One region of the Nonomuraea sp. CA-141351 genome, then DNA from elsewhere that is predicted to be linked to it. Evidence: riboswitches for the same ligand, from Rfam matches in the RefSeq annotation. Region 1 holds a riboswitch; each other region holds the start of a gene.
The links. A riboswitch is a leader RNA that binds a small molecule or an ion and turns the genes downstream of it on or off. The one in region 1 is predicted to bind cyclic di-AMP.

Region 2: it holds a riboswitch for cyclic di-AMP, as region 1 does, so the genes downstream of both, ACQPWU_RS01910 (glycoside hydrolase family 25 protein) here and ACQPWU_RS50595 (C40 family peptidase) in region 1, are expected to answer to the same signal.
Region 3: it holds a riboswitch for cyclic di-AMP, as region 1 does, so the genes downstream of both, ACQPWU_RS44185 (coiled-coil domain-containing protein) here and ACQPWU_RS50595 (C40 family peptidase) in region 1, are expected to answer to the same signal.

Annotation. Positions count from the first base shown of each region.
Region 1 covers NZ_CP191982.1:10,770,365-10,773,563, reverse strand. The annotation lists gene ACQPWU_RS50600 (ROK family transcriptional regulator) at 1-1,140, shown strand, start outside; gene ACQPWU_RS50595 (C40 family peptidase) at 1,196-1,741, opposite strand; cyclic di-AMP (ydaO/yuaA leader) riboswitch at 1,793-1,937, opposite strand; gene ACQPWU_RS50590 (3-isopropylmalate dehydrogenase) at 2,036-3,082, shown strand.
Region 2 covers NZ_CP191982.1:372,848-376,046, reverse strand. The annotation lists gene ACQPWU_RS01915 (WD40 repeat domain-containing protein) at 1-956, opposite strand, end outside; cyclic di-AMP (ydaO/yuaA leader) riboswitch at 1,296-1,438, shown strand; gene ACQPWU_RS01910 (glycoside hydrolase family 25 protein) at 1,451-2,227, shown strand; gene ACQPWU_RS01905 (glycosyltransferase family 2 protein) at 2,285-2,944, opposite strand; gene ACQPWU_RS01900 (NAD-dependent epimerase/dehydratase family protein) at 2,941-3,199, opposite strand, start outside.
Region 3 covers NZ_CP191982.1:9,417,398-9,420,596, forward strand. The annotation lists gene ACQPWU_RS44175 (YybH family protein) at 1-347, opposite strand, end outside; gene ACQPWU_RS44180 (hypothetical protein) at 796-942, shown strand; gene ACQPWU_RS44185 (coiled-coil domain-containing protein) at 1,158-2,114, opposite strand; cyclic di-AMP (ydaO/yuaA leader) riboswitch at 2,120-2,260, opposite strand; gene galT (galactose-1-phosphate uridylyltransferase) at 2,325-3,199, opposite strand, start outside.

The DNA of each region.
Region 1 (3,199 bases):
CTGCTGCGGGTGCTTAACGAGCGCCGCCTGCTCGACCACCTCCAGGAGCACGGCCCCGCCTCCCGCGCCGACCTCGCCAAGATCACCGGCCTGTCGAAGCCCACGGTCTCCGCCGCCCTGGCCGGGCTGGAGCAGGACGGGCTCGTCCACCTCGTCGGAGAGGTCTCCGGTCGTCCAGGACCTGTCACGTCCCTGTACGACGTGAACGCCGCCGCCACCCACGTCGCCGGCATCGACATCGGGCGCGACTGGATCAGGGTCGCTGTCGCCGACCTGCGCGGGGCGTTCGCCGGCAGGACGGACGGCCGCAACACCGCCAGGACCTCCGCCGAGCTCGCCCTCCTGGTCGGCGAGCTGTGCCGGGCCGCCGCGCGGGAGGCCGACGTCGACTGGCCCGCCATCGCCTGCGCCGTGGTCGGATCGCCCGGCGTGTACGACCCCGCGCTCGGCCGCCTGGAGTTCGCCCCCAACCTGCCCGGCTCCGACCTGGCCGAACGCCTGCGAGCCACGCTCGAGGTGGACCTCGTCATCGAGAACGACATCAACCTGGCCACCGTCGGCGAGCACGTGCACGGGGAGGGGCGCGGTAAGTCCGACTTCGCGCTCGTGTCCATCGGGACCGGCGTCGGCATGGGCATCGTGGTCAACGGCGAGCTGTACGTCGGCGCCCGCGGGGCGGCCGGCGAGGTCTCCTACGTGCCGGCCGCCGAAGAGCCCGCGCCGTCGTCCGACCACGCCCTGTCCCACGGCGCCACGGAGGCGGTCACCGCCGCTCCGGGCGTGGTCCGCGCGGCCCGCGCCGCCGGTCTGACCCTGGACACGGCCAAGGAGGTCTTCGCCGCGGCCGCCTCCGGCGACGCCGTGGCCCGCTCGGTGGTGGAGGCCGAGGGCCGCCGCATCGGGGGGCTGCTGGTGGCGGTCGCGGCGGTGCTGGACCCCGAGGTGATCGTGCTCAGCGGCGGCGTGGGGCGCAACCTGGACCTCCTGGGCGCGGCCATCGAGACCCGGATCGCGGAGCTCGGGCCGCTGCGGCCCGCGGTGGTGGCCAGCACGCTGGGGGACAGCGGCGTCCTGCTGGGCGCGGTCGCCCACGCCCGGACCCGCGCCTGGGACCTCATCTTCGACGCCCGCCTGCCCTGACCTCGGCCTTGGCGCGGCGCGTCTTCCGGTGTCCCCCGGCGTGCGGGAGCGCTTCCTACAGGGTGGCCTTGAGCATGGCGGGCGCGGGGGCGTTGCGCTGCTCTTTGAGCTTGGCCCAGAGCCGCACGCCCTTGGGGTCGGGGCGGACGGCACCCACGAAGGAGTCCCTGCGCCAGCTGGACAGGCGCTCCTCCTTGACCACGTCACCCGTGTGCGGCGCGTGGACCATGTAGCCGGGCCGGGAGATCATCCCTACGTGCCCGAGGCCTTCGAAGAAGACCAGATCGCCGGGTTTGAGGTCATTCCAGGCGATCTTCCTGCCGAATGCGTTGTACTGGTCCGCCGCGACGCGGGGCAGCTCGATCCCCGCGTGCTCGTACGCCCTGAGCATGAGCCCGGAGCAGTCGTACCCGCTCTTGCTGGCGCCGCCCCACACGTACGGTATGCCGCGCTGCTTCATGGCGAACTTGAGGGCGATCTTCCAGGCGGGTTTGGGAGTTTGCTGCGCCCGGATTTGTTTGACCTGGGCGGCGGTCAGAGTGGTGGGGTCGGTCGGGGTGGTGGAGCCGTCGTTGGTCGCGGCCTGGGCTGGGGTGGCCAAGATGAGCCCGGCGGCGCCCGCCGCCAGGGCTATGGCAATGCGAGACAGGGGTCTGTCCTTCCATGCGGCCGGCCGGGTTAGCTGACGGGCTCGGGCCTGGAAGTAGCCCTACGGCATGGGGGTGCCGATTCGCCCCAGGGGGAAAGTGGGTCCCCGGCTCCACGCAACCGCTGCGTGGATTAGGCTCGTCGGACTCTAACGAAACGGTCAAAGAACCGCAATAAGGACAAATTGGGCGTCCGAGGTTTGAGATGAAGTGTTCGTCAGTCGAGACGACGCGGTAAGGTACGGCCCATGGAGTCGCGTAACATCCGTCTGGCAGTCATCCCCGGCGATGGCATCGGCACCGAGGTCGTGACCGAGGGCCTCAAGGTCCTGGAGGCCGTGGGCACGAAGATCGAGCCCACTCACTATGACCTTGGCGCCGCCCGCTATCACCGCACCGGCGAGACCCTGCCCGACTCGGTGATGGAGGAACTGCGCGGCTACGACGCGATCCTACTCGGCGCCGTGGGCGACCCCAGCGTCCCGCCGGGCATCCTCGAGCGCGACCTGCTGCTCAAGCTGCGCTTCGAGTTCGACCACTACGTCAACCTGCGCCCGGTCAAGCTGTTCCCCGGCGTGGAGACCCCGCTGGCCGACACGTCCGCGGAAGACATCGACATGATCGTCGTCCGTGAGGGCACCGAGGGCCTCTACGCGGGCACCGGCGGCGCCATGCGGCGCGGCACGCCGCACGAGATCGCCACCCAGGAGTCGCTCAACACCGCCTACGGTGTCGAGCGCGTCGTGCGCTACGCGTTCGAGAAGGCCAGGTCGCGTCCCCGCAAGAAGCTGACGCTCGTCCACAAGACCAACGTGCTCACCTACGCGGGCGACCTGTGGCAGCGCACGGTCAACCGTGTGGCGGAGGAGTTCCCCGAGGTCACGACCGACTACTGCCACATCGACGCGGCCTCGATGTTCTTCGTGAGCCAGCCCCAGAGGTTCGACGTGGTCGTCACCGACAACCTGTTCGGCGACATCATCACCGACCTCGGCGCGGCCATCGCCGGCGGCATCGGCCTGGCGGCCAGCGGCAACATCAACCCTGAGCGCAACGCGCCCAGCATGTTCGAGCCGGTGCACGGCAGCGCGCCCGACATCGCCGGCCAGGGCAAGGCCGACCCGACCGCGACCATCCTGTCCGTCGCCATGCTCCTCGACCACCTCGGGCTGCACGCCGAGGCGGCCAAGGTCGAGCAGGCGGTGGCCGACGACATCCTCGAGCGGCTGACCGGCTGGGCCGGCCGCACCACCCACGAGATCGGTGACGACATCACCGCGCGAGTATCCGGCTAGGACCGCCTAGCCCCGCAAGCGCCTGGTGGTCCGCAGAGGACCGCCGGGCGCTTTTTCGCGTCCAAACGGCCTAACCACCCCATTGGCCGCTTGCCATCCCATATAGCGAGACAATAA
Region 2 (3,199 bases), 2.4 Mb from region 1:
TAGCCCGGCGGGTGTTCGATCCGGACCACCACGCCGACTTCGGGCCGCCCACTCCCTACGCCCACGAGCAGGGGCGGAGCGAACCCGTCCTGCTCCATGTCCTCCCAGACATCGCTCAGTTCGGCGGTCCCCAACTGCTCGCCGGTGGCGACGTCCCACACGTACAGCTCGTAGGGGCTCAGAGAGGCGAGTACGGTCCGCTCGCCCAGCTTCGCCACCGCGAGGTCGAGTATCCCGTCCCTCTCCTCCGCACGCAGCTCTCGCACGAGCTCGCCGGTGGCCGGGTCCAGCAGGTCGACGCGCCCGTCCTCGTCTTCGGCCGGGATGCCGCGGTTGTCGAAGCCGATCGCCACGGCGAGCAGCATCCGCCCGCCCTCGGCCTCGACGAAGGCCATGGCTGTCGGGTGGCCTCCGGTCGTGTCACGGGTGAACCCGCTCGCTCCGGTGAGCGGGTCCCAGGTACGGATCGTGCCGTCGTGGTCGCCGCCGGCCAGCACCGGGCGGCCGTCCACCACGCCGAACGCCAGGGCACGGACACTCGCCGTATGGCCCTCCAGGTCCGGCCCTGACTGGTCGAACGCGTCGCGAAGCCGTACCACGTGGTCCTCGCCGCCACTGGCCACGAACGTGCGGCCCTCGAACTCGCCCATCGCCACCGCCCAGACCGGGCCGTCGTGCCGGGCCGTGCACACGTGGAAGGCCGTGGGCCGCTCGCCGGTTTCCCATGCCAGAGTCCATGTCCCCGGATCTACCGCATCGAATGCTGTCAGGGCTTCCGGTTCCTCGGCAGCGGCGGTCGCGCGCAGGTGCTCGAGCCGTTCGGGGCCGGGTAGAGCGAGAAGCCGCGGGAGCGCCCGGCGATAGGCCCGCAGCAGGGCCGGTGGGCACGATCCGCCGAGCGCGCCGCGCAGGAACGCCGGACCGGCCTCGTTCAATAAGGTGAGATCGAGCGTCATCGACTCGCGTCCCGATTACCCGTGGAATGATGCCAAGTCACAATAGCAACGTACGGGTGATTCGCCCCCGTATGTTGACAATCGTAGGTCTTCGCATCGCCTGAGCGGGGCCTGGAAGAGGCGGCCCTCAAACTTTACCGAGCCCGAAAACCCTTACAGGCACGGCACTTCAGCGCTATTCAGCGGCTGATATGCGGAAATCACATTTTGCCCTACTTGCACTATCTATGGGTAGATGTCTATCTTTTGCCTAATCAAGGCATAGATGGGACGACTTTCGCCGCATCGTTGCCGCTTCGTTGACCAGACCGTGCGCTGCCCTCAGAACTCTCCGGGGACAGCGTTCGGCCGCCGAATCCGCGCCCAGCGGAGCCGGGGACCCACCTCTTGGGGTGAATCGGACGCCAGCCCAGGCTGCGCTCGTAGGGCACTTCCAGGCCCGAACCCGTCAGCTAACCCGGTAGGCGGCATGGAAGCAAGGAGTCAATGCCGTCATGCCCAAGCCTCGGCTTGCCACAGTCGCCCACGCCCTCAAGCATCACTTCGATCCCCTCACCCAGCGCCTCAGCTTCGTCGTCGCCGGTGCGATCCTCGCCGGGACCGCCGCCGTCGCCAGCGTGGCCGGCATGGCGCTCGCATCCTCCACGGAGAACGGCCCGGAACACGCGGCTCAGCACGAGACCGGATCTCTCACCTACGGCCTGGACATCTCCAACTACGAGCCCCAGTACGACTGGAACGCCAGCACGGCCAAGTTCGGCATCATCAAGGCCACGGAAGGCACGAGCTACCGCGACGCCTCCTTCGCCAGGCACTGGCTCCAGCTGGGCAAGAAGGGGATCGTGCGCGGGGCCTACCACTACGGCCACCCCGGCAACGACCCCGTCGCGGAGGCCGAGCACTTCCTGTCCGTGGTGAACTCCCAGCCCGCCAAGCCCGGCGACCTGCTGGTCCTTGACCTGGAGACCACGGACGGCAAGTCCGTCACCGAGGTCAACGCCTGGGCCAAGACGTGGCTGTCGTACGTGAAGGACAAGACCGGGATCACCCCGATGTTCTACAGCGGCTGGAACTTCGCCAACACCTACGGCAGGGGCCTGGCCGAGTACCCACTGTGGGTCGCCCACTACAGCAAGGCCAAGGGAGCGATCACCCCACCCGCCGACTGGAAGTCCTGGACCATCCACCAGTACACCGAAACCCCCATCGACCAGAACGTCTCCGCACTGACCGCCGACCAACTGCGCAGCCTGGGCCGCCGCGCCGCCTGAGCAAGCAAGGCGCGAACGGCCGGCGCCCGCGTCCGTCCACGCCTACCTGTGGCTGCGTCACCTCATGTGTTCGGCCATGACCCGCCGCATGTCGGAGGCGGCCCGCAGGGTGCCCCGGACGGTGCCGGTGACCTTGGAACGGCCCGCTCGACGCAGGTAGTCCACCTCCACCTCCGCGATCCGCCAGCCGGAGGCGGCCGCGCGCAGCACCATTTCGAGCGGGTAGCCGAACCGGCGGTCGTTCAGCCCGAGCGCCAGCAGCCGGGACCGTCCGGCGGCCCGCATGGGCCCGAGGTCGTGCAGCGGCGCCCCGGTGCGGCGACGCAGGCCGCGGGCGATGACGGCGTTGCCGAGCCGGGCGTGCCAGGGCCAGGCGCCTGCCTCGCACGGCCGGCGGGCGCCGAGCACCAGGTCGGCGTGGCCGCCTATGACGGGTTCTGCGACTCTCGGGAGCTGGCGGGGGTCGAGGGAGGCGTCGGCGTCCATGAAGCAGACCACCTCCGCGCTCGCGGCCAGCAGCCCCGCATGGCAGGCGGCACCGAAGCCGCGGCGCGGCTCGTGCACCACACGGGCGCCGAGGTCGCGGGCGACCTCGGCGGAGCGGTCGGTGGAACCGTTGTCGACCACCAGGGCACGGTAGCCCTCGGGCATGCGACCGAGCACCCAGCCGAGCGCGGCCTCCTCGTTCAGGCAGGGCAGGATCACCTCGACGGTCATGACCACGCGAACTCCTTCATGCCCGCCTCGAACCCGATCTCGGCGTGGAAGCCGAGCTCGCGGCCTGCCCGCTCGGGAGAGGCGACGATGTGGCGGACGTCCCCGAGCCGGTAGCCGCCGGTGATCCGCGGGGCCGGCCCGCCCCGCTCGGCGGCCAGTGCGGCGGCCATCTCGCCGACGGTGTGCGGGGTGCCGCTGGCGATGTTGTAGGCGCGCGGCTCGCCGGGATGCGCGGGCGCGAGGGCGGCCGCCAGG
Region 3 (3,199 bases), 1.4 Mb from region 1:
GTCCCGTTCTTCAGCGTGCCGCCGAGACGAGCGAACGCGTGCCCGAACGCCACATCATCGCCCACGGTGAGCGTCAGGTCTCGAACCTCATAGGTCACGCTCTCGAAGAACGTGAACACGGGCGCCCAGTTCTTGAGCTTCGCCTCGATCCCCACATGCTGGAGCGGCTGCTCGATGTCGAAGGACACAATGTCCGTTGCGTAAAGCCGCTTCAGACCCTCGAGATCCTTGCCTTGGAGCCCTTCGACGATCTTGTCGACCAGCTGGCGGATCTTGGCTTCATCTACCTCGCGTTGCGTAGGCATCGCTACCCCAACCTTCCCTTGAGGTGGAATCTGGCTTCTCACACCTCCCGAAGCTATGGCTCAAGGGTTATCTTGTCTAAGATTAATATTGCTATGGCGTTATGTCCTGAGCGGCATGATGGAGCTGCAGCCGGGCCGCGAGGCGCTTCGCATCGCCTGGTCGAACGCTCCTTGGGTGAGCTCAATGCGGGGCGGCGAGCCGGATGCGGACCCTCAGCGAGGGACTATGCCTTACGGGTCATCCGTTCATGGCGAAACCGGTCTTGGAAGGCATAAGCGTCTGTCCTCTACGGTCGCAAAGGCCCGCACAGGCACCACCGCACCAGGAAGGACGCACCATGAGCGCTGCGGATCTGGCCTGACTCCAGTTCGCGCCCACCACCGGCATCCACTGGCTGTTCGTGATCCTCACGATGGGCCCCTTCGTGGCGATCATGTACACCAGGGCCGAGTTCTCCCGAGATCCCGCCGAAGCAGCGATACAAACGAAATGCCATCCGTGGCCTTCTTCTGGATGCCGCTGCTGCCGACGGCACTGGCGTTCGCCGAAGGCGACATCGACTCGGCGGGCGCCTGCGCGACCGTCGCCCTGGCCGTGCTGATCACGTGGCTTCCACGCAGGCGTCGCAGCAGGTAGGTGCGCGCGAACGGCGCTCCACAGCCGCCCTTCTCACCGTCAACACCCCCTCGCATCTGATGCGAGAAGGTGTCCGGAGAACGAGAAGAAATGCGGCTCAGAGCACCACAGGCGACACGGCGGAGCTGGCACTCCGAACGCTCAACCGCATGGCTGCCAGCACGAACGCCATCTCAACCAGTGGATATACAGCACCAGATGCAAAATCCCCATTTCTAGTACATCGAGATGTGCACGTGGTCGTAGTGGTTCTCGGTGATGCTGCCGCGGTCCGACATGGCCCGCCAGCCCGAGCCCATGTTGATGCGCTGCTTCCAGATCACGTACTTGACGCCGAGCTTGTCCTTGTTCTTGAGCGCCCAGTCCGCGATGCGGTCACCCAGGGCGTTGTTGATGGCCGCCGGCATCGTGCCGCCGGTGCTCATCATGAAGTCGCAGGCCCGCCCCAGCGGGTGCTCGCCGCTGGAGCCTGAGCGGAAGCAGCCCACCTCGTACGGCAGCTTGAAGTTCTTCGCCACCTCCGCCTTCATCAGCCGCGTACGGGCCGTGATGTTGTCCGAGCCCGTGGGCAGCTCCGGGGCCCAGCTGCCGTTCGAATTGCGGCCGGGGCCGAACGGCACCAGGTCCTGGAGCTTCTTCTGGATGTCCTTGATGACGTCCTGGGCCTCTTGGCGCTGCTTGGCCACGTCCTTCGCGTCCGCGCTGATCTGGGTGGCGAGCGCGGCGGCCTGGTCGGAGGCCTGCTTCTTCTCGTCGCGTGCCTTGGCCACACCCTGCACGACGGCCTGCTGCTCGGCTGTGAGCTGTTCGAGCAGGGCGATACCGGGAGCGTTCTGGGACAGCAGGATGGCGGGCACCGATGGGTCGTGGTTCTGGTAGCGCATCCTGGCGACGTCGGCGACCCGCTGTTCGGCCGTGGCCAGCGTCTGCTCCGCGGTGGCCAGGCGGTCCTTGGCGGCCTTGGCGGCCTGCTGCGCCTTGGCCAGCTCGACGCGCTTGAGGTTGTACTTCTCGATGAGCTTGTCAACCTTGCTGTTGAGCTGCTTCAGCTGGGCGCGGAGCTCGGTCTCCGACGGCTTGGGGGCCGCCGACGCCACGGTTGCCGGCAGGACGGCGATGGCCGCGGCAGTGATGAGACCGATGGCAAGCGCCACGGGGGACGGAGCCGCCACGTGGATGTTCCTCTCCCTCTGCCGGCCGGGTTAGCTGACGGGTTCGGGCGTGGAGGTGCCCTACCGACACGTGGTCGGATTCACCCCAGAACGAGGTGGGTCCCCGGCTCCCGGGCGACACGCCCGGGATTAGGCATGCAACGGCAGTTACAGCCGGTGCAAAAGGGATGTTAGTGGTAGATCACAAGTAATGCGACCCTAACTAGAAACCTAATAGTGATCTACTTGTGATCGAAGCATACGCGCGGCCTCCTCCGGCAGCACGTCGTTCACGAAAGCACCCATGGCCGACTCCGACCCGGCCAGGTACTTGAGCTTCCCCGGCGCCCGCCTGATGCTGAACAGCTCCAGGTGCAGGTACGCGAGCTCGCGATCCCGCCGTACGGGCGCCTGGTGCCAGGCCGAGATGTACGGCATCACGACGCCGAACAGGTCGTCGAAGGCCCGCAGCACCGAGGTGTAGAGCGGCGCGAACGCCGAGCGCTCCTCCTCCGACAACGCGGCCAGATCGGGCACCTGCCGGTGCGGGTAGATGTGCACCTCGTACGGCCAGCGCGCGGCGGCGGGCACGAACGCCGTCCACAGCTCGTTGGAGGCCACCACCCGCGTCGCCTCGGCCCGCTCGGCGGCCAGCACGTCCGCGAACAGGTTGCCCTTGGTGTAACGCCTGGCGGCGGCGAGCTGGAGCTTGGTCCTGGGCGTGACGTACGGGTAGGCGTAGATCTGGCCGTGCGGGTGGGCGAGCGTGATACCGATTTCCTCGCCCCGGTTCTCGAAACAGAACACCTGCTCCACACCCTCGATCCCGGACAGCTCGGCCGTGCGGTCGGCCCACGCCTCCATGACCAGCTCCACCTGGTCGCTGGAGAGCCGGGAGAAGGAGGACGAGTGCTCAGAGGTGAAGCAGACGACCTCACACCTCCCCGCTCCCGGGCGAACATCGCTCAACCCGCCCACATCCTGGTAAGTCCCGAAATTGCCGGAGAAGGACGGGAACCGGTTCTCGAACACCACGACGTCGTAGTCGTACGCCGGGATCTCCGACGAGCGCGTGTCCGACGACGGGCACAGCGGGCACTCGCTCG